Regions from separate parts of the Streptomyces liliiviolaceus genome, predicted to be linked through region 2. Evidence: riboswitches for the same ligand, from Rfam matches in the RefSeq annotation. Region 2 holds a riboswitch; each other region holds the start of a gene.
What was found. A riboswitch is a leader RNA that binds a small molecule or an ion and turns the genes downstream of it on or off. The one in region 2 is predicted to bind cobalamin.
Positions count from the first base shown of each region.

Region 1: linked by a shared signal. The riboswitch ahead of metE (5-methyltetrahydropteroyltriglutamate--homocysteine S-methyltransferase) and the one ahead of J8N05_RS35675 (ribonucleoside-diphosphate reductase subunit alpha) in region 2 are both predicted to bind cobalamin.
Region 3: linked by a shared signal. The riboswitch ahead of J8N05_RS38490 (ABC transporter substrate-binding protein) and the one ahead of J8N05_RS35675 (ribonucleoside-diphosphate reductase subunit alpha) in region 2 are both predicted to bind cobalamin.
Region 4: linked by a shared signal. The riboswitch ahead of J8N05_RS24070 (CbtB domain-containing protein) and the one ahead of J8N05_RS35675 (ribonucleoside-diphosphate reductase subunit alpha) in region 2 are both predicted to bind cobalamin.

Region 1 is NZ_JAGPYQ010000001.1:5,696,500-5,700,702, forward strand. Features, by position in the region: gene helR (RNA polymerase recycling motor ATPase HelR) at 1-332, shown strand, start outside; gene J8N05_RS24795 (maleylpyruvate isomerase N-terminal domain-containing protein) at 470-1,123, shown strand; gene J8N05_RS24800 (SDR family NAD(P)-dependent oxidoreductase) at 1,281-2,060, shown strand; cobalamin riboswitch at 2,091-2,308, shown strand; gene metE (5-methyltetrahydropteroyltriglutamate--homocysteine S-methyltransferase) at 2,474-4,203, shown strand, end outside.
Region 2 is NZ_JAGPYQ010000001.1:8,409,312-8,413,514, reverse strand. Features, by position in the region: gene J8N05_RS35675 (ribonucleoside-diphosphate reductase subunit alpha) at 1-1,529, opposite strand, end outside; cobalamin riboswitch at 1,669-1,843, opposite strand; gene J8N05_RS35670 (GNAT family N-acetyltransferase) at 1,918-2,457, opposite strand; gene J8N05_RS35665 (nucleoside hydrolase) at 2,454-3,485, opposite strand; gene mctP (monocarboxylate uptake permease MctP) at 3,688-4,203, opposite strand, start outside.
Region 3 is NZ_JAGPYQ010000002.1:712,692-716,894, forward strand. Features, by position in the region: gene J8N05_RS38480 (ABC transporter ATP-binding protein) at 1-277, opposite strand, end outside; gene J8N05_RS38485 (FecCD family ABC transporter permease) at 274-1,302, opposite strand; gene J8N05_RS38490 (ABC transporter substrate-binding protein) at 1,299-2,339, opposite strand; cobalamin riboswitch at 2,407-2,593, opposite strand; gene J8N05_RS38495 (TIGR03767 family metallophosphoesterase) at 2,809-4,203, shown strand, end outside.
Region 4 is NZ_JAGPYQ010000001.1:5,529,394-5,533,596, forward strand. Features, by position in the region: gene J8N05_RS24055 (CoA transferase subunit B) at 1-508, shown strand, start outside; gene J8N05_RS24060 (histidine phosphatase family protein) at 618-1,226, shown strand; gene J8N05_RS24065 (CbtA family protein) at 1,244-2,011, opposite strand; gene J8N05_RS24070 (CbtB domain-containing protein) at 2,031-2,249, opposite strand; cobalamin riboswitch at 2,286-2,416, opposite strand; gene J8N05_RS24075 (enoyl-CoA hydratase/isomerase family protein) at 2,490-3,545, opposite strand; gene J8N05_RS24080 (PRC-barrel domain-containing protein) at 3,748-4,104, opposite strand.

The sequences.
Region 1 (4,203 bases), 2.7 Mb from region 2:
TCCGGGCCGCGCTCCCGGACGCCAACGTGCCGACCTCGATCCGCAGCAACGGCGTCCCCGTCGTCCACGGCTCTGTCGCGGAGCGCGACGCGATCCTCGGCACCTGGCTCGCCGAGCACGCGGACGGGATCGCGTGCGTGATCGGCGATCCGACGTTCCGGGCCACGCCTCGTGTCCGGTCGCTGACCCCGGAACTGTCCAAGGGGCTCGAATTCGACCTGGTCGTCCTCGTCGACCCGCAGTCGTACGGGACGGGCGTCGCGGGAACGGTCGACCGCTATGTCGCAATGACCCGGGCGACCCGGCAACTGGTCGTCCTCACCTCGGACTGAGCCCGGCGGGGTCCTCGCGATCGCCGAGTGGCGCTCACCGCCCGGTGATCGCGAGGACCCCGCCGAACCCCGCATACGTTTGTCCGTATACGCCGCATACGCTTGTCCGTCGTCATGTTCCGGCATACCGTGCCGCGGTGAATCTCTTCTCGCTCGCCTGGACCGCGTTGCGCACGGCGGTCGCCGAAGTGCCGGACGAGGACTTCGAGCAGCCGTCCGGCTGCACGGGGTGGCTCGTGCGGGATCTGGTGTGCCACCTGGTCATCGACGCCCAGGACATCCTGATCACCCTGGTCACCCCCGCCGACACCGAACCGACCGTGAACGCGGTCACCTACTGGCAGCTCGACGGGACCCCGGCCGGTGAGGATCCGCTGGACGCGCTGATCCCCCGGCTGGCCGCCGCGTACGGGGAACCGGAGCTGCTGAAGTTCCACTTCGACGACGTCGGCTCCGCGGCGGGCCGCGCCGCCGGACTCGCCGATCCCACGGCCCGCGTCGGCACCCGCGACGAGGTGCTGACCGTCGGCGACTACCTGTCCGTGTACGTCCTCGAAGCGACCCTGCACCACCTCGACCTGATCTCCCGGCTGGCCTCGACCAGCGGGCCGCCCGCCGAGACCCTGGCCGCAGCTCGCGCGTCGCTGGAGAAGATCGCCGGGACCGCGTTCCCGCCCTCGTTCTCCGACAAGGCAGCGCTGCTGATCGGCACCGGACGGCGGACGCCGACCGACGCGGAGAAGACCGCGCTGGGCACCCTCGCCGAACGACTGCCGCTCGTACTGGGCTGAGCGGCCACCCGGGGCGCGTACGGAGTCCGGCCAGTCGGCAGCCCCGCCGGGACACGCTCCTCGCCCGGGGCCAAGGTCCTGACCTGGACCGTTCGCCGCACGGCCGCAGCGCACCCCCGCCGGTGCGCTCCCGGCTGTGCCCTTCTAGGGTGCCGCCATGGACTCGCAGCGCTACCTCTCAGAACTGTTCTCGCTGGACGGCCGGGTCGCCCTGGTGACCGGTGGCAGCTCCGGCATCGGGCGGGGCATCGCCGAGGCGCTGGCGCGCGCCGGGGCGAGCGTCGTCGTCGTGGCGCGCAAGGAAGCGGAACTGACGGCGACGGTGGAGGAGTTGAGTGCGCTGGGCTGCCGTGCGGCCCGGGTCAGCGCTGATCTCGGTACGCGTGACGGGGTGCGGGAGGCCGCCGAGCAGGCGGTCGAGGCCTTCGGTGAGCCCGACATCCTCGTCAACTGCGCCGGGATCAACCTCCGGCCGCCGATGAGTGAGCTGAGCGACGAGGTCTGGGACACCACCATGGCCCTGAACCTGGACGCGCCCTTCCTGCTGGGCCGGCGCTTCGGCCCGGCCATGGCCGGGCGGGGCTTCGGGCGGATCATCCATGTCACTTCGCAGCAGGCCCACCGCGCCTTCGTCCAGAGCGGTGCCTACGGCGTCTCCAAGGGGGCGCTGGAGTCCCTGGCCCGCTCGCAGGCGGAGGCCTGGTCGCCGTCCGGGGTCACCGTCAACACGCTGGTGCCGGGCTTCGTGATGACGCCGCTGAACCGGCGTCTGTCGTCCGACCCGGAGAAGGTGGCGGCCCTCGCGGCGCGCACGATGGTCGGACGCAACGGCCTCGCGGAGGACTTCGCGGGCGCGGCGGTCTTCCTGGCGAGCGCCGCCTCCGCGTACGTCACCGGTCAGTCGGTCTTCGTCGACGGCGGCTTCTCCGTGCACTGAAAAGTTTTCCACGACCGGGCCGCGCCCCGTAGGGTGGCCGGTGCAGCTGGTTCGCCCCGTCCGCCAGGCGGGTGCGTCGCAAGAGGGAACCCGGTGGGAATCCGGGACTGCCCCGCAGCGGTGAGTGGGAACGACCGCCGTCACACGCACTGGGCCCGGCCGGGTCTGGGAAGCGACGGCCAGTAGGTGTCCTCCGGACGGAGGGCGTGCCCGCGAGTCCGAAGACCTGCCAACTGCCCGTGCGCGAACCATTCGTGCGCGGAGATCCCGGTGACCTCGTGGGCGGGTCGGCGTACTTGACCGAGCGGACGACCGCGCTCTGCGCGCAAGTCGGAGTCCGTCCGGTCCGTCACCCCTTCGCGCTCGCGTCCCGTCCCGGGATCCCAGGGAGATATCTCGCGAAGGAGATTTCCGTGACAGCGCAGTCCGCAGCCGCGGCGGCACGGGCCACCGTGTACGGCTACCCCCGCCAGGGACAGAACCGGGAACTGAAGAAGGCCGTCGAGGGCTACTGGAAGGGCCGGGTCGACGCCGACACCCTCCGGGCCACCGCCGCCGAGTTGCGCCGGGCCAACTGGCGGCAGCTGGCGGAGGCCGGCGTCCACGAGGTGCCCACCGGTGACTTCTCGTACTACGACCACGTCCTGGACGCCGGTGTCATGGTCGGCGCGATCCCCGCACGCCACCGCGCCGCCGTCGAGGCCGACGCGCTCGACGGCTACTTCGCCATGGCGCGCGGCACCCAGGACGTGGCGCCGCTGGAGATGACCAAGTGGTTCGACACGAACTACCACTATCTGGTGCCCGAGTTGGGCCCGGACACCGTCTTCACGGCCGACTCCGGCAAGCAGGTCGCGGAGCTGAGGGAAGCCCTCGCGCTCGGGCTCACCGCCCGTCCCGTCCTCGTCGGACCCGTCACCTACCTCCTGCTCGCCAAGCCCGCGCCGGGTGTCGCCGCCGACTTCGACCCGCTCACCCTCATCGACCGGCTGCTGCCCGTGTACGCCGAGATCGTCGCCGATCTCCGCGCCGCGGGGGCCGAGTGGGTCCAGCTCGACGAGCCCGCCCTTGTACAGGACCGCACACCCGCCGAGCTGAACACGGCGACCCGCGCCTACCGTGACCTGGGCGCCCTGACCGACCGCCCGAAGCTGCTGGTCGCGTCGTACTTCGACCGGCTCGGCGACGCCCTGCCGGTGCTGGCCAAGGCCCCGGTGGAGGGTCTGGCGCTGGACTTCACCGAGGCGGCGGCCGCCAACCTGGACGCGCTCGCCGCCGTGGGCGGGCTGCCCGGCAAGCGTCTGATCGCCGGAGTGGTCAACGGCCGCAACATCTGGGTCAACGACCTGGAGACGTCCCTCGCCACGCTCGGGACCCTGCTGGGGCTCGCCGACCGGGTCGATGTGGCCGCCTCCTGCTCCCTCCTCCACGTCCCCCTCGACGCCACCGCGGAACGCGACATCGAACCGCAGATCCGCCGCTGGCTCGCCTTCGCCCGGCAGAAGACCGGTGAGATCGTCACCCTCGCCAAGGGGCTCGCGGGCGGCACCGGCGCGATCGCCGCCGAACTCGCCGCCAACCGGGCCGACCTGGCCTCCCGCGCCGGATCCGCGATCACCCGCGACCCCGCCGTACGGGCCCGGGCCGCCGCCGTCACGGACGCCGACGCCCGCCGCTCCCGGCCGTACGCCGAGCGGACCGCGGCCCAGCGCGCCCACCTCGGCCTGCCGCTGCTGCCGACCACCACCATCGGCTCGTTCCCCCAGACCACGGAACTGCGCGCCGCGCGGGCCGACCTGCGCGCCGGACGGATCGACACGGCCGGGTACGAGGAGCGCATCAGGGCCGAGATCGGCGAGGTGATCTCGTTCCAGGAGAAGACCGGCCTCGACGTGCTCGTGCACGGCGAGCCCGAACGCAACGACATGGTGCAGTACTTCGCCGAACAGCTCACCGGATACCTCGCCACCCAGCACGGCTGGGTCCAGTCCTACGGCACACGGTACGTCCGCCCGCCGATCCTGGCCGGGGACATCTCCCGCCCCGAACCCATGACGGTGCGCTGGACGACGTACGCCCAGTCGCTCACCGCCAAGCCGGTCAAGGGCATGCTGACCGGGCCCGTCACCATGCTCGCCTGGTC
Region 2 (4,203 bases):
TTGGCGTTGGAGCGGCCCGCCTGCTCGGTCGGGTAGAAGTTGATGTCGACGACCCGGTCGAGGAAGGTGACCGCGGTCCTCACGGTCGCGTCGAGCCGCTCCCAGTCGATGTCGCCGGCGTCCGCGTCCACGAAGGCGCCGAGGTTGACCGAGCCGAGGTTGCAGACCGCGGTCTCCCCGTCGTCCGTGACCTCCAGGATCTCGGTGCACAGGTTCGAGGAGTGGACCGTGTGGCCGGGCAGCGCCGTCTGGTTGGCGGTGCGGTTGGCGGCGTCCTTGAAGGTCATCCAGCCGTTGCCGGTCTGCGCGAGGGTACGCATCATGCGGCCGTACAGATCACGGGCGGGGATGGTCTTCCTGGCCAGCCCCCGCTCCTCGGCCCCCCGGTAGGCGGCGTCGAACGCGTCGCCCCACAGGTCGACCAGCTCGGGCACGTCCGAGGGGGAGAACAGCGACCAGTCGCGGTTCTCGTTCACCCGGCGCATGAACTCGTCGGGGATCCAGTGCGCGAGGTTCAGGTTGTGCGTACGCCGGGCGTCCTCACCGGTGTTGTCGCGCAGCTCCAGGAACTCCTCGATGTCGGAGTGCCAGGTCTCCAGGTAGACCGCGGCGGCGCCCTTGCGCCGGCCGCCCTGGTTCACCGCGGCGACCGAGGCGTCGAGGGTCTTCAGAAACGGCACGATCCCGTTCGAGTGCCCGTTCGTGCCGCGGATCAGCGACCCGCGCGAACGGATCCGGGAGTACGAGAGCCCGATGCCGCCCGCGTGCTTCGAGAGGCGGGCCACCTGGTGGTAGCGGTCGTAGAGGGAGTCCAGCTCGTCCAGCGGGGAGTCGAGGAGGTAGCAGGACGACATCTGCGGGTGGCGCGTACCGGAGTTGAAGAGCGTGGGGGAGGAGGGCAGGTAGTCGAGGCGGCTCATCAGCCGGTACAGCGAGGCCACCTCGTCGAGGGACCTGGTCGTGTCGTCCTCGGCGAGACCGCTCGCCACCCGCAGCATGAAGTGCTGGGGCGTCTCGATGACGGATCGGGTGATCGGGTGCCGCAGCAGGTACCGGCTGTGCAGCGTGCGCAGCCCGAAGTAGCCGAAGCGGTCGTCGCCCGCAAGGTCGATCAGCGTGTCGAGCCGGGCCGCGTGGAGGCGGACGAACTCGGCCGTGCGGTCGGCGATCAGGCCCTCGCGGTGGCCGACGGCGACCGACTCCGAGAAGGAGCGCACGCCCTGCGAGGCGGCCTCCGCGGCGATGGTGACGGTCAGCAGACGGGCGGCCAGCTTCGAGTAGACCGGGTCCTCGGAGATGAGACCGGCGGCCGACTCCGTGGCCAGCTCGCGCAGCTCCGCGATGTCCGCGGCGGCGGACCGGCCGCGCAGCGCGGCGGCGGCGACCCGGCCGGGGTCGGCGCCGGGGAGGTCGGCGGTGAAGTCGGTCAGGATCCGCAGCAACGCGGTTCCCGGTCCGTCGGCCTCGGCCCTGTCCTGCTGGTCCCGGGTCGCTGTCGCGGAGACCGGATCGGCTGGCGCGATGGTCACGTGGGGCTCTCCCTCGCTCGGCACGGGGGCCTCGGGGGAGAGGGGTTCGGGGCACACGGGGGTACGCGCTCTGGGCAGCGGTACGCCGCGTCCACCGGCCCACTCCACGAGGCCCGGACGTCATGCACCCGGGCCGGACGGCCTGGGCGCGCTGTCGGCAGGTCCTCGGACTGACTCCCGTACGCGGCACGCGGGCATGCGGACATCCGGTGTCGGACATCTGGGCATGCGGGCATATCACATACAAGTACACCGTTGCGGGACAGTTCCGGATTCGCACCGGATTCCCCTGCGACGACAGCGAGCACGAGCATACATCTTGTGCCGGGCTCCGGAAGCACCCCCACATGTTGTGTCGTGTCGGCTCCGGACGGTGCAGCGGGAGGTGTCAGAGCGTCAACTCGTAGGTGAGGAGCACGACGTCGTCCAGCTCCGGCAAGGGGTTCCAGTCACGGACGGGGGTACGGGTGAAGCCGAGGCGCTCGTACACGCGGTGGGCGCTGCGCATGGTGCGCTGGGTGGACAGCACGACGGCTCCGCAGCCCGCCGTGGCCCGGGCGCGGTCGACACAGGCGCGCACCAGCAGGGTCCCCACGCCCCGGCCGCGGGCCTCCTTCGCGACCGCCAGCATCCGCAGCTCGGCCTCGCCCGCCCGCGCGATGTCGGCCATGGGCCCGCCGGACGGCACGAAGGTCACTCCGCCGAGAAGCCGGCTCCGGGGCGGGCCGCCCGAGCCCTCCCCGGCGACGGCTTCGACGGCCACCAGCACATCGGCGGCCGCCGCGCGCTTCGCCACGTCCCGCAGCTCGCCGAGATACGCGTCGCTCTCCCCGAAGTCGAGCAGCCCGTCCCCGAGATAGGCCCGCGCGGTGATCTCGCCCAGTTCCGCGAACTCCCCGGGCTCCGCCCGCCGGATCACGATGGTCATACGGATCCCAGCCCGTCCTCGTCGCCTGGCCCCGGCCCCGTCCCCGTCCCCGGCCACAGGGGCAGGGTCGAGACGAAGTCCTTCGAGAAGTCGCGCGGTCCCGCGCCGAGGGCCACCCGGCCGGTGAGACGCGCCCTCGCGGTCAGCGCGGGCGACTCGGGATAGTAGACCCGCCCGGCGGCCGAGGGGACGAACACGGTCTGGCCACGGGTGAGTTCGGCGGCCGACTCGACGATGACCGCCCCCTCCGCGAGCGTCACGAACGACTCGTCCGCGCACACACCGACGGCGAGCGGATCGTGCAGCGGGCAGGTGCCGTCCCCGCCGCTGCGGCGGTACGCCTCCATGTAGACCCGCAGCAGCCGGGCCGCGAGCGCGGTGCCGGGGCCCGCCGCCTCCAGTGCCGCGAGGTCGGCGGGCGTGAACAGCCAGCGGTGCGAGGCGTCCAGGTCGACCATGGTGAAAGGGATGCCGGAGGACAGGACCAGCTCGGCGGCGTCCGGGTCGGCCCACATGTTGAACTCGGCGACCGGCGTGATGTTCCCCGGCACGCGTGCCGCGCCGCCCATGAACACGAACTTCTTCACGCGCCGCGCGAAGCCGGGGTCCTCCAGGAGCGCGACCGCCACATTGGTGAGGGGGCCCGTCGCGCACACCGTCAGCTCGCCTTCGTACTCCCGGGACAGCCGCAGCAGCGTCCGCGCGGAGGACTCCGCCGGGTGCGCCGCGGTCGAGTCGGGCAGCGTCTCGCCGCCGAGTCCCGCGGGGCCGTGGAAGTCGGCGGCGACGCGGTGGGGGAGGCGGGTCAGGGGGCGGCCCGCGCCGCGGTGGACGGGGACGTCCGCGTCGATGCGCATCGCTCGTGCGAGGGCGCGGGCGTTGCGGTACGTCTGCTCGGCGGGGAGGTTGCCGCCCACGGAGGTGTAGGCCTTCAGGTCCCACAGGCCCGTACCGAGCAGGTACTGGAGGGCTACGGCGTCGTCGATGCCGGGGTCGCTGTCGAGGACGATGGGGGCGCGTGGGGTCACCGGGCCAGGTTATCCGCCCCCGCCGCCCCTACCCGTTCCCGTCCACGCATGGGGGCTGCGCCCCCTCGCCCCCGTTTGTCCTCAAACGCCGGACGGGCTGGAGATTCGCGGACCGTCCGCGAATCTTTCAGCCCGTCCGGCGTTTGAGGACACAGTGACGGGACGGGTAGGGGCGGCGGGGGCGAAAACTCCCCAGTGCCCCCTAGTGCCCGGCCCCCGCCGTCGCCGGCGGCAGGTCCACCTGGACTCCCTTGTCGCCGGCGTCCGCCGTGTAGTCCTCGGCAGAGGTCTCGTCGATCCCGTCCGGCGCCTTGACCGCCCTCAGGACGAACGTCAGCACCACCGTCACCACCACGTTCAGCACGATCGCGGTGAGCCCGATGTACCCGATCTCCCCGATCCCGGGAATCTCCTTCGAGGACCCGCCGAAGTGCTTCTGCGTCGGCGACGCGACCCCGTACGCGGCGACCGTCCCGTACACCATCCCGACCGCCCATCCCGCGAGCAGCGCCCACCGGTGGAACCAGCGCGTGAACAGTCCGCCGACCAGCGCAGGGAAGGTCTGCAGGATCCAGATCCCGCCGAGGAGCTGGAAGTTGATGGCGACCGTCTTGTCCATGGTCAGGACGAAGACCAGCGCACCCACCTTCACGAGAAGCGAGACCAGCTTGGAGACCTTGGTCTCCTGGGCGGGCGTCGCGTCGGGCTTGATGAAGTC
Region 3 (4,203 bases), on a different contig from region 2:
CCAGTTCGCCGAGTGGACGGCCGTCGAGGGTGACCACGCCCGAGGCGGGGGCGAGGACGCCGGAGAGCAGGCGCAGGAGCGTGGACTTGCCGGAACCGTTGGGGCCGAGGAGGCCGACGGTGGTGCCGGGGGCGGGGCTGATGCTGACGCCGTCCAGGATGACGCGCCCGTCGGCGGTACGGGTGACACGGTCGGCCCGGAGGCCAGCACCCTCGGCGGTCTCGGCGGTCTCGGCGGTCTTGACATGCTCGGTCGTCTCGACGTGCTCGGTCGTCATCGTGTCCTCCGCGTCCGGTACAGCACCAGCACGAACACCGGTACGCCGATGAGTGAGGTGACCACGCCCACGGGCACCTCCTGGGGGTCGAGCACGGTACGGGCCAGGGTGTCCACCCACACCAGGAACACCGCCCCGGCGAGGGCGGCGACCGGCAGCAGCCGGGCGTGGCCGGAACCCACCAACGCGCGGGCGGCGTGCGGCAGGACGAGACCGACGAAGCCGATCGCGCCCGCCGAGCTGACGAGCGCGGCCGTCAGCAGCGCGGTCACGCACAGCAGCACCAGCCGGGTGCGGGCCACGGACACCCCGAGGGTCGCGGCGGCGTCCTGGCCGAAGGCGAACGCGTCCAGCGTGCGCGCGTACGCCAGACAGACCGCCAGTGCGACCACCAGGACGGCGAGGCAGACCCAGACGTCCGTCCAGCCGACCCCGCCCAGTGAGCCGAGCAGCCAGAACAGCACCCCTCGGGTGGTCTCGGCGTCGGCGGCGGTCATCACCACGAAGGAGGTGAGCGCGGAGAAGAGCTGCATCGCGGCGACACCGCTGAGCACCACCCGGTCCGTCGTCCCGCCGAGGGTGTGGCTGAGCAGCAGCACGAGCCCGAACGACAGCAGCGCGCCGAGGAACGCGCCCGCCGAGACCGACACCAGGCCGCCGCCCGCGCCGAGGACGACCACGACGACCGCGCCGGTCGAGGCACCGGAGGACACCCCGAGGACGAAGGGGTCGGCGAGCGGGTTGCGCAGCAAGGACTGCATGACCGCGCCGCACACGGCGAGTCCGGCCCCGCAGACGGCGGCCAGCAGGGTGCGCGGCAGGCGCAGCTGCCAGACGATCCCGTCGCGGATGGGGCTCAGTTCCGTACTCCCCCACCCCAGATGGGAGGCGACCACGGACCAGACGTCGGCGACGCGGATGTCCGCGGGACCGATGGTGATCGCGACGGCGACGGAGGCGACGAGCAGTGCGGTGCCGGCCGCGCAGAGCAGTCCCACGCCCGGCCGTGCGATACGGCGGGTCACCCCTTGAGCCCGAACTCCCGCAGGGCGGCGGCCACTTGTTCGACGCCCTCGACGGTGCGGATGGTCGGGTTCATGGCCTGCCCGCTGAGCAGGACGTACCGCTTCTTCTTCACGGCGGTCATGTTCTTGGTGACCGGGTCGGACTCCAGGAACTCGATCTTCTTCTGCGCGGACTCGGCGGTCTGCGACTTGCGGGTCAGATCGCCGATGACGAGGACGTCGGGGTCGCGGTCGGCGACCGTCTCCCAGTTGATCTGGGGCCATTCCTCGTGGGTGTCGTCGAAGACGTTCTTCGCGTCGAACGCCCGGGTGATGATGCCGGGGGCGCCGCAGCAGCCCGCCATGTAGGGCGACTCGGAGTTGGCGAACCAGTACAGGAGGGAGACGTCCGAGGCGTCGATGCCCGCGGTGGCCTTCTTCATACGCTGCTGGAGCTCGGCGACCAGCTTGTCGCCCCGCCCCTGCACGCCGAACACCGCGGCCAGGTCACGTATCTCGCCATAGATCGCGTCGATGCCGAGGGGCTTCTTGCGGGCGCCGTCGCCGTCCCCGGTGTTGTCCTTGCCCGCGCAGTCGGAGGGCGAGACGTACGCGGGTACGCCGAGCTTCTCGAACTGCTCGCGGGTGGCGACGCCTCCCTTGCCGAGCGTGGACACGAACGAGGCGGCGACGAAGTCGGGGTCGGCGTCCAGGACCCGTTCGAAGGACGGGTTGTTGTCGGCGATCCGCTTCACCTGCGCGTCGGCCTTCTCCAGGCCCTTCATCACCGGGTCGGTCCAGGTGGCGCTGCCGGCCATCCGGTCGGCGAGGCCCAGCGAGAGCATGATCTCGGTGGTGCCCTGGTTGAGGGAGACGGCCTTGCGCGGCGGGGACTCCACGCGGACGGTGTGACCGCAGTTCTCCAGGGTGACGGCTGCCGCGGAGTCCTTGCCGGCCGAGCCGGTCGAGCCGGACGAGTCGGCGCCGCCGCAGCCGGTCAGCAGAATGACCCCGGAGACGAGCAGGGCGGCAGGGCGGGTGGGGCGTGCGATGGGCACGGAAGTTCCTCAGACGTCGAGGGCTCGAACGCGGAGCCCGGTCGTACGGTGCTCCCCCGCCGTCTCGGGACCGCGGAGGCCGCCAGCAGGTCTTCGGACTCGGGTTCACCCGGACGAGGCGCCTTCCCGGACCGTCGATCCGGTCCAGTGGCCGATGCCCCGCCCGTCACCCTCACCGCTGCGCGTCAGCTCCGGATTTCCACCGGATTCCCTGACCCACGTACATGGGTTCGACTGGCTTTCGCAAGCTATCACGGCGGCTTTCACGGCCGTGCGGCAGTGCGGTGGGGGGCGGCGGGGGCTCGGTGAGGGCTCTACGGGGACGCGGCGGGGATGTCGGTCTCCGTCGCCCGTTTCGTACGTTTCTCCTGTTCCGGCGGTGTTCACGGCGGCGCCACGCCCCTGCCCCCGCGGACTGAATGAGTGGTTCCGTTCAGCGCGTCGCCCGCAGGCACCGGAGGACCGACCCATGCCGCAGGACCAACCCACGACCGGAACCGCCGGAGGGGACACGGCCGAGGGGCACCTGTCCGCCGGGGAAGCCGCGGCCGCCGTCGACCGCCGTCGCTTGCTGCTCGTCTCCGGCACCCTCGCGCTGGCGGCGGGGGCGACGGCGGCAGCGGGAGCGGCGACCCTCGTCCCGCCGCGGCGCCCCGGCTCCCCCACCGCACCCGTCGCCGCCGAGCAGGTCGTCCCGCGGGCGGCCCGCGCCACCCGGCGGCCGGCGCCTTACGCGGCCACCACGCTGGAGACGACCGCCCGGCTGAGCGGAAGCCCGCGCTCCGGCACCTACCGCCGACTGGTCCCGGGCCCCGGCCTGCCCCTGGTCGTACGGGAGGAACTCGCGCCCGCCGCCACCGGCCGTCCGGACCGGCGGACCCCGCTCGCGTGCTTCGTCCAGTTCACCGACCTGCATCTGACCGATGTGCAGAACCCGCTGCGCACGGAGTTCCTGCGCTCGGGCGGAGCCGCCGCGTGGCGTGCCCAGGAGGCGCTGACCGTGGCGGGGGCGGTCGCGCTCGTGGAGCAGGTGAACGCGCTCGGCGAGGGCCCGCACACCGGTCTGCCGCCCGCGTTCGTGATGACCACCGGTGACAACGTCGACAACAACTCCGTGCTCGAACTCGACTGGTTCCTCACGCTGATGAGCGGAGGCCGGATCACCCCCGACTCCGGCGACCCGACGGCGTACGAAGGCGTCCAGGACTCGGGGCTCCCCCTCTACTGGCATCCGGAGGAACCGGCCCTGCGCGACCTGGACAAGCGGCGCGGACTGCCCGCCGTCCCCGGCTTCCTCACGGCCGCGCGAAGGCCGGTGACCAGCCCGGGGCTCCGCATCCCCTGGTACTCGACGGTGGGCAACCACGACGATCTGCCCGGCGGCTGCCTGTCGCCCGCGCTCGGCGACTTCGCGACGGGCTCCCGCAAGCTGCTGTCAGTCCCCGACACGGACAGGGCCGCCTACGCGAAGGCGCTGCGGACCGGCGACGACCCGAAGAGCGAGGTGCTCGAAGCGATCCTGCGACGGCACGCCCGCTCGGCGCGGACCGTGACGGCCGACGAGCGGCGCCGGCTGTGCAACCCGCACGAGTATCTGGCCGCGCACCTCGAACCCGGGCGGACGGGGGCGGGGCCGGTCGGTCACGGCTACACGCAGAACAGCCTGGACGGCGACCGGATGTACTACTCCTTCCGGATCGCCGAGAACGTCATCGGCGTCAGCATCGACACGACGTACCGCAGCGGGCACTACGAGGGATCACTGGACACCGACCAGCTCCGCTGGCTGGAGCGGACCCTCGCCGCGCACAGCTCCCGGTCGTACGACGCCGACGGCCGCCTCGTACGCAACCCCGGGGCCGAC
Region 4 (4,203 bases), 2.9 Mb from region 2:
GGTGACCCTGCACTCGGAGAACGGCATCCTCGGCACCGGTCCGTACCCCTTGGAGGGTGAGGTGGACCCGGACCTGATCAACGCCGGCAAGGAGACCGTGACCGTGCTGCCCGGAGCCTCCTTCTTCGACTCGGCGCTGTCCTTCGGCATGATCCGCGGCGGTCACATCGACACCGCCGTCCTCGGTGCCATGCAGGTCTCCTCGACGGGCGACCTGGCCAACTGGAGCGTCCCAGGAAAGATGATCAAGGGGATGGGGGGTGCGATGGACCTGGTCCACGGAGCCCGCCGGGTGATCGTGCTGATGGAGCACACCGCCAAGGACGGGACGCCGAAGCTCGTCGACACCTGCACGCTGCCGCTCACCGGCCGCGCCTGCGTCCATCGCGTCATCACCGATCTGGGTGTCTTCGACATCGCGGCGGACGGGCTGAGCACCGTGGAGAGGGCGCCCGGCGTGACGGCGGGAGAGGTGGCGGCGCGGACGGGGGCGCCGATGAGGCGCTGACCGGACGCATCAACCGACTACATAAAGCGCACGCAATGATCGCACGCAGCCGGGCGGTAGCATCCGCCAGCATGGACATGCTGAGCAATCCGACGCGGGAAGCGGGCACATGACCCACCGCATCACTTTCGTCTCGCCCGCGACGAGTTCGGCACTGCGTGAGGCACGCTTCGACGACGGGGGTTCGATCGACGCCGACGGGGAGGCGCGCGCCCGTGCCGCGGCCGGCTCCCTGCCGTCGGCCGCGCGCGTCGTGGTCTCTCCCTCGGTGCGTTGCCGTGAGACGGCCGCCGCACTCGGCCTGGGCACGGCGAAAACGGCGGAACTGGCGGAGTCGGCGGAGTTGGCGGGACTGGACGTGGGGCGCTGGCGCGGCCGTACGCTCGCCGAGGTCGGCGCGGCCGAACCGGAGGCCGTGGCCGGTTGGCTCGCCGATCCGGCCTCCGCACCGCACGGCGGGGAGTCCGTGGCGGACTTCTGCGGCCGGGTGGCGCGCTGGCTGGAGTCCTCTCCCGACACGGACGGCCGTACGCTCGCCGTCGTCGAACCGGAAGTCGTACGGGCCGCGGTGACGCACGTGCTGGCGGCGCCCGCCGCGGCCTTCTGGCGGATCGATGTACCGCCGCTGACGTCCACCACGATCAGTGGACGCGGCGGCCGGTGGAACCTGCGGCTCGGGCAGCCGCTGGAGGCCGCCGGAGCGGGCGCGGACCGGTGAGTCCGCGCGGCCGCCGGTCAGTGCGGGGCGGGTGCCGCCGCACTCGCCGCCGATGCCGTGGCGGGTTTCGGGTGGAGCAGCCGTTCGGCCAGTTCGCCGAAGACGAGCCCGAAGCCTGACCAGAGCGTGATCTGCAGGGCGAGGGCGGAGAGCCTGAACCGCCAGAGCAGGGCGGCCGGGAAGTCGCCGGGGACCTCGTTGACGGTGGGCAGGAACGCGTACGCCAGTCCGATCAGGACGACGAAGCCGAGAACGGCGACGACGGTGGCGTACCAGGTGCCCAGTTTCGGTGCGAGCCGCTTGCCGACGATCACCGCGGCGACCGCGAGGAGCACGGCCAGCACCATCATGAGGAGGTACAGGGTGGTCCGTTTGCCGATGGTGTCGGGGTCGCCGACCGCGGGCGGGTTGGCCGGGTACTTCAGGAACGGCACGACGTAGACGGCGAGCAGCGCTGCGCCCGAGAGCAGCAGTGCCGTGGCACGGGCGCCGAAATTGCCGACGCGGCCGAGGGCGAAGCAGTAGGCGAGGGCGGTGATGCCGCCGAAGGCCACCCCGTAGATCAGTACGCCGGTGGCGAGGCCGGCGGTCGACTGCAGGCTGCGGGAGACGAGTTCGACCTCGTGCCCGTGCTCGTGCGCGGCGGCGTGGGACTCCTCGAAGCCGATGGCGCTGTCGACGTTCGGCTCGCCGAGGAAGTAGGCGACGATCAGGGCGAGCACGCCGGCGGCCAGACCGGCGAGCATGCCCCGCACGAGCAGGTTTCTTACCGTTGCGGAGTTCATGGGTGTGCGGGGCCCCTCGTCAGTGGCAGGGGAAGCCGAGCAGGTGACGTGCGTCGTGCACCCATTCATGGACGTTCTCGCCGGAGACGACGGAGGTGGCGCCCTGCTCGGCGCCGACGAAGTACAGCAGGACCAGCATCAGGACGCCGATGAAGACCGCCCAGGGAGCGATGTCCTTCAGCGGCAGTTTGGCGGGCACGACGGGGGTGGTGCTCGGCGGGGCGACATGCTGCGCCATGACGGGGCCTCCTCTGGGAACTCGCGTCCCATCTCGGTGGTGCACAGGACGACGGCCCCGGGTCTGACTCACGGTGCGCTCCCCTCAGGGGAGTCACACCGTTCACAGTGGCGCGACCGTGCCGGTTTCCCACCGGCTTCCGTGCTGCCGTCGTCGGTATCGAAGTGACGCTACCGCTCGACGGGTGCATGCCCAAGACCAGGAGCCGACAAGAACCTGCTCACACCGAACGTTTACCTGTCAGCGCCCCAGCTCCAACTCCGGCCCGTGCTTCCCCAGCGGCTCGAAGAAGCGTGCCACGTCGGTGGTGGTGACCTCGGCGAGGGTGGGGGGTGACCAGCGTGGGTTGCGGTCCTTGTCGATGACCTGGGCGCGGATGCCCTCTACCAGGTCGGGCGTGGTCAGGGCCGCGCAGGAGACGCGGTACTCCTGCTCCAGCACGCGCTCCAGGGAATCCAGACGCCCGGCGCGGCGCACAGCCGCCAGGGTGACCTTCAGTGCGGTGGGCGACTTGGCGAGCAGGGTCTGCGCGGTCTCCTTCGCCGCCGGATCGCCGTGGTCGAGCAGCCGTTGGACGATCTCCTCTACCGTGTCGGCGGCGAAGCAGGAGTCGGTCCACTCCCGCTGCCCGGCCAACTCCCCTTCCGGCGCGGGCCGCGCATGCCGGTCCAGCGCTTCCCTCACGGGCAGTTCCGCGAGGTCGGCGGTGAAGCGCGGAAGGGCGCCGGACGGTACGCAGTGGTCGGCGAGTCCGCACAGCAGGGCGTCCCCGGCGCCGATCGCAGCGCCCGTCAGCGCGAGCCGGGTGCCCAGTTCGCCCGGGGCGCGGGAGAGCAGGTAGGTGCCGCCGACGTCGGGCACGAAGCCGATGCCGGTCTCCGGCATGGCGATCCTCGACCGTTCGGTGACGACCCGGACGCTGCCGTGCGCGGAGATGCCGACGCCCCCGCCCATGACGATGCCGTCCATGACGGCGACGTACGGCTTGGACCAGCGGGCGACACGGGCGTTGAGGCGGTACTCGTCGCGCCAGAACGCGGCCGCGGCGCTGCCGTCCCCGTCGCGGGCGTCGTCGTGGACGGCACGGATGTCGCCGCCCGCGCACAGGCCGCGCTCCCCCGCTCCGGTGAGGACGACCGTCTCCACCGCGGAGTCGTGCTCCCACGCGGTCAGCGCCTCGTCGACGCGCCGCACCATGGCGTGGTCGAGGGCGTTGATGGCTCTCGGGCGGTTGAGGGTGATGTGGGCGGCCCGGCCGGCCGTGTGCAGCAGGACGGACTCTTCGCTGCCGGTCATCCGCATACCTCCGTCAGACCGCGGGCCACGATGACACGCATGGGTTCGTTGGTTCCTTTCGGGACGCGATGGTGCGATGGACGCTCACGTCACGGGCGATCTTCTCAATACCGTGTCCGGCCGGGCGGTCCGGGGCAGCGCGACGGCCCCGGGACTCGTGGAGGAGTCCCGGGGCCGTCGCGTGATGCGGTACGGGTCCGGCTCAGATCTGCGGGCCGCCCGTGCCGTAGTACGTGCCCAGTTCGTCGCGGTAGCCCTGGTCGCCCAGGTGCTTGTCGCGGTCGAACTCCGGAGCGTCCTTGATCTGCTGCTTGGTGCGGTCGACGATGATCCTCTGCTCGCCCTGGTCGATGCTGACGACCGTGCTGGCGGGAAGCAGGACCTCCTTGCCGAAGATCCACACACCGGTGTCGACCACCAGGTAGGCGTCACCGACGTCGTCGGAGTGCTTGTCGACCTTGCCGATACTGCCGTCCGTGGCCTCGACCTTGTAACCCGTCAGGTCCACACCCGCCAGACGACCCGCGGTCGACTTGTAACCCCACACATTTTCAGTCACGCGAAAACAACTCCTCCGGTAAACAGAGTAAAGCGGACAGCGGGATAACCCACCGGCCCTCTCTTTTTCCGTACGTCGTGCACGGCGATTTCCGTAACC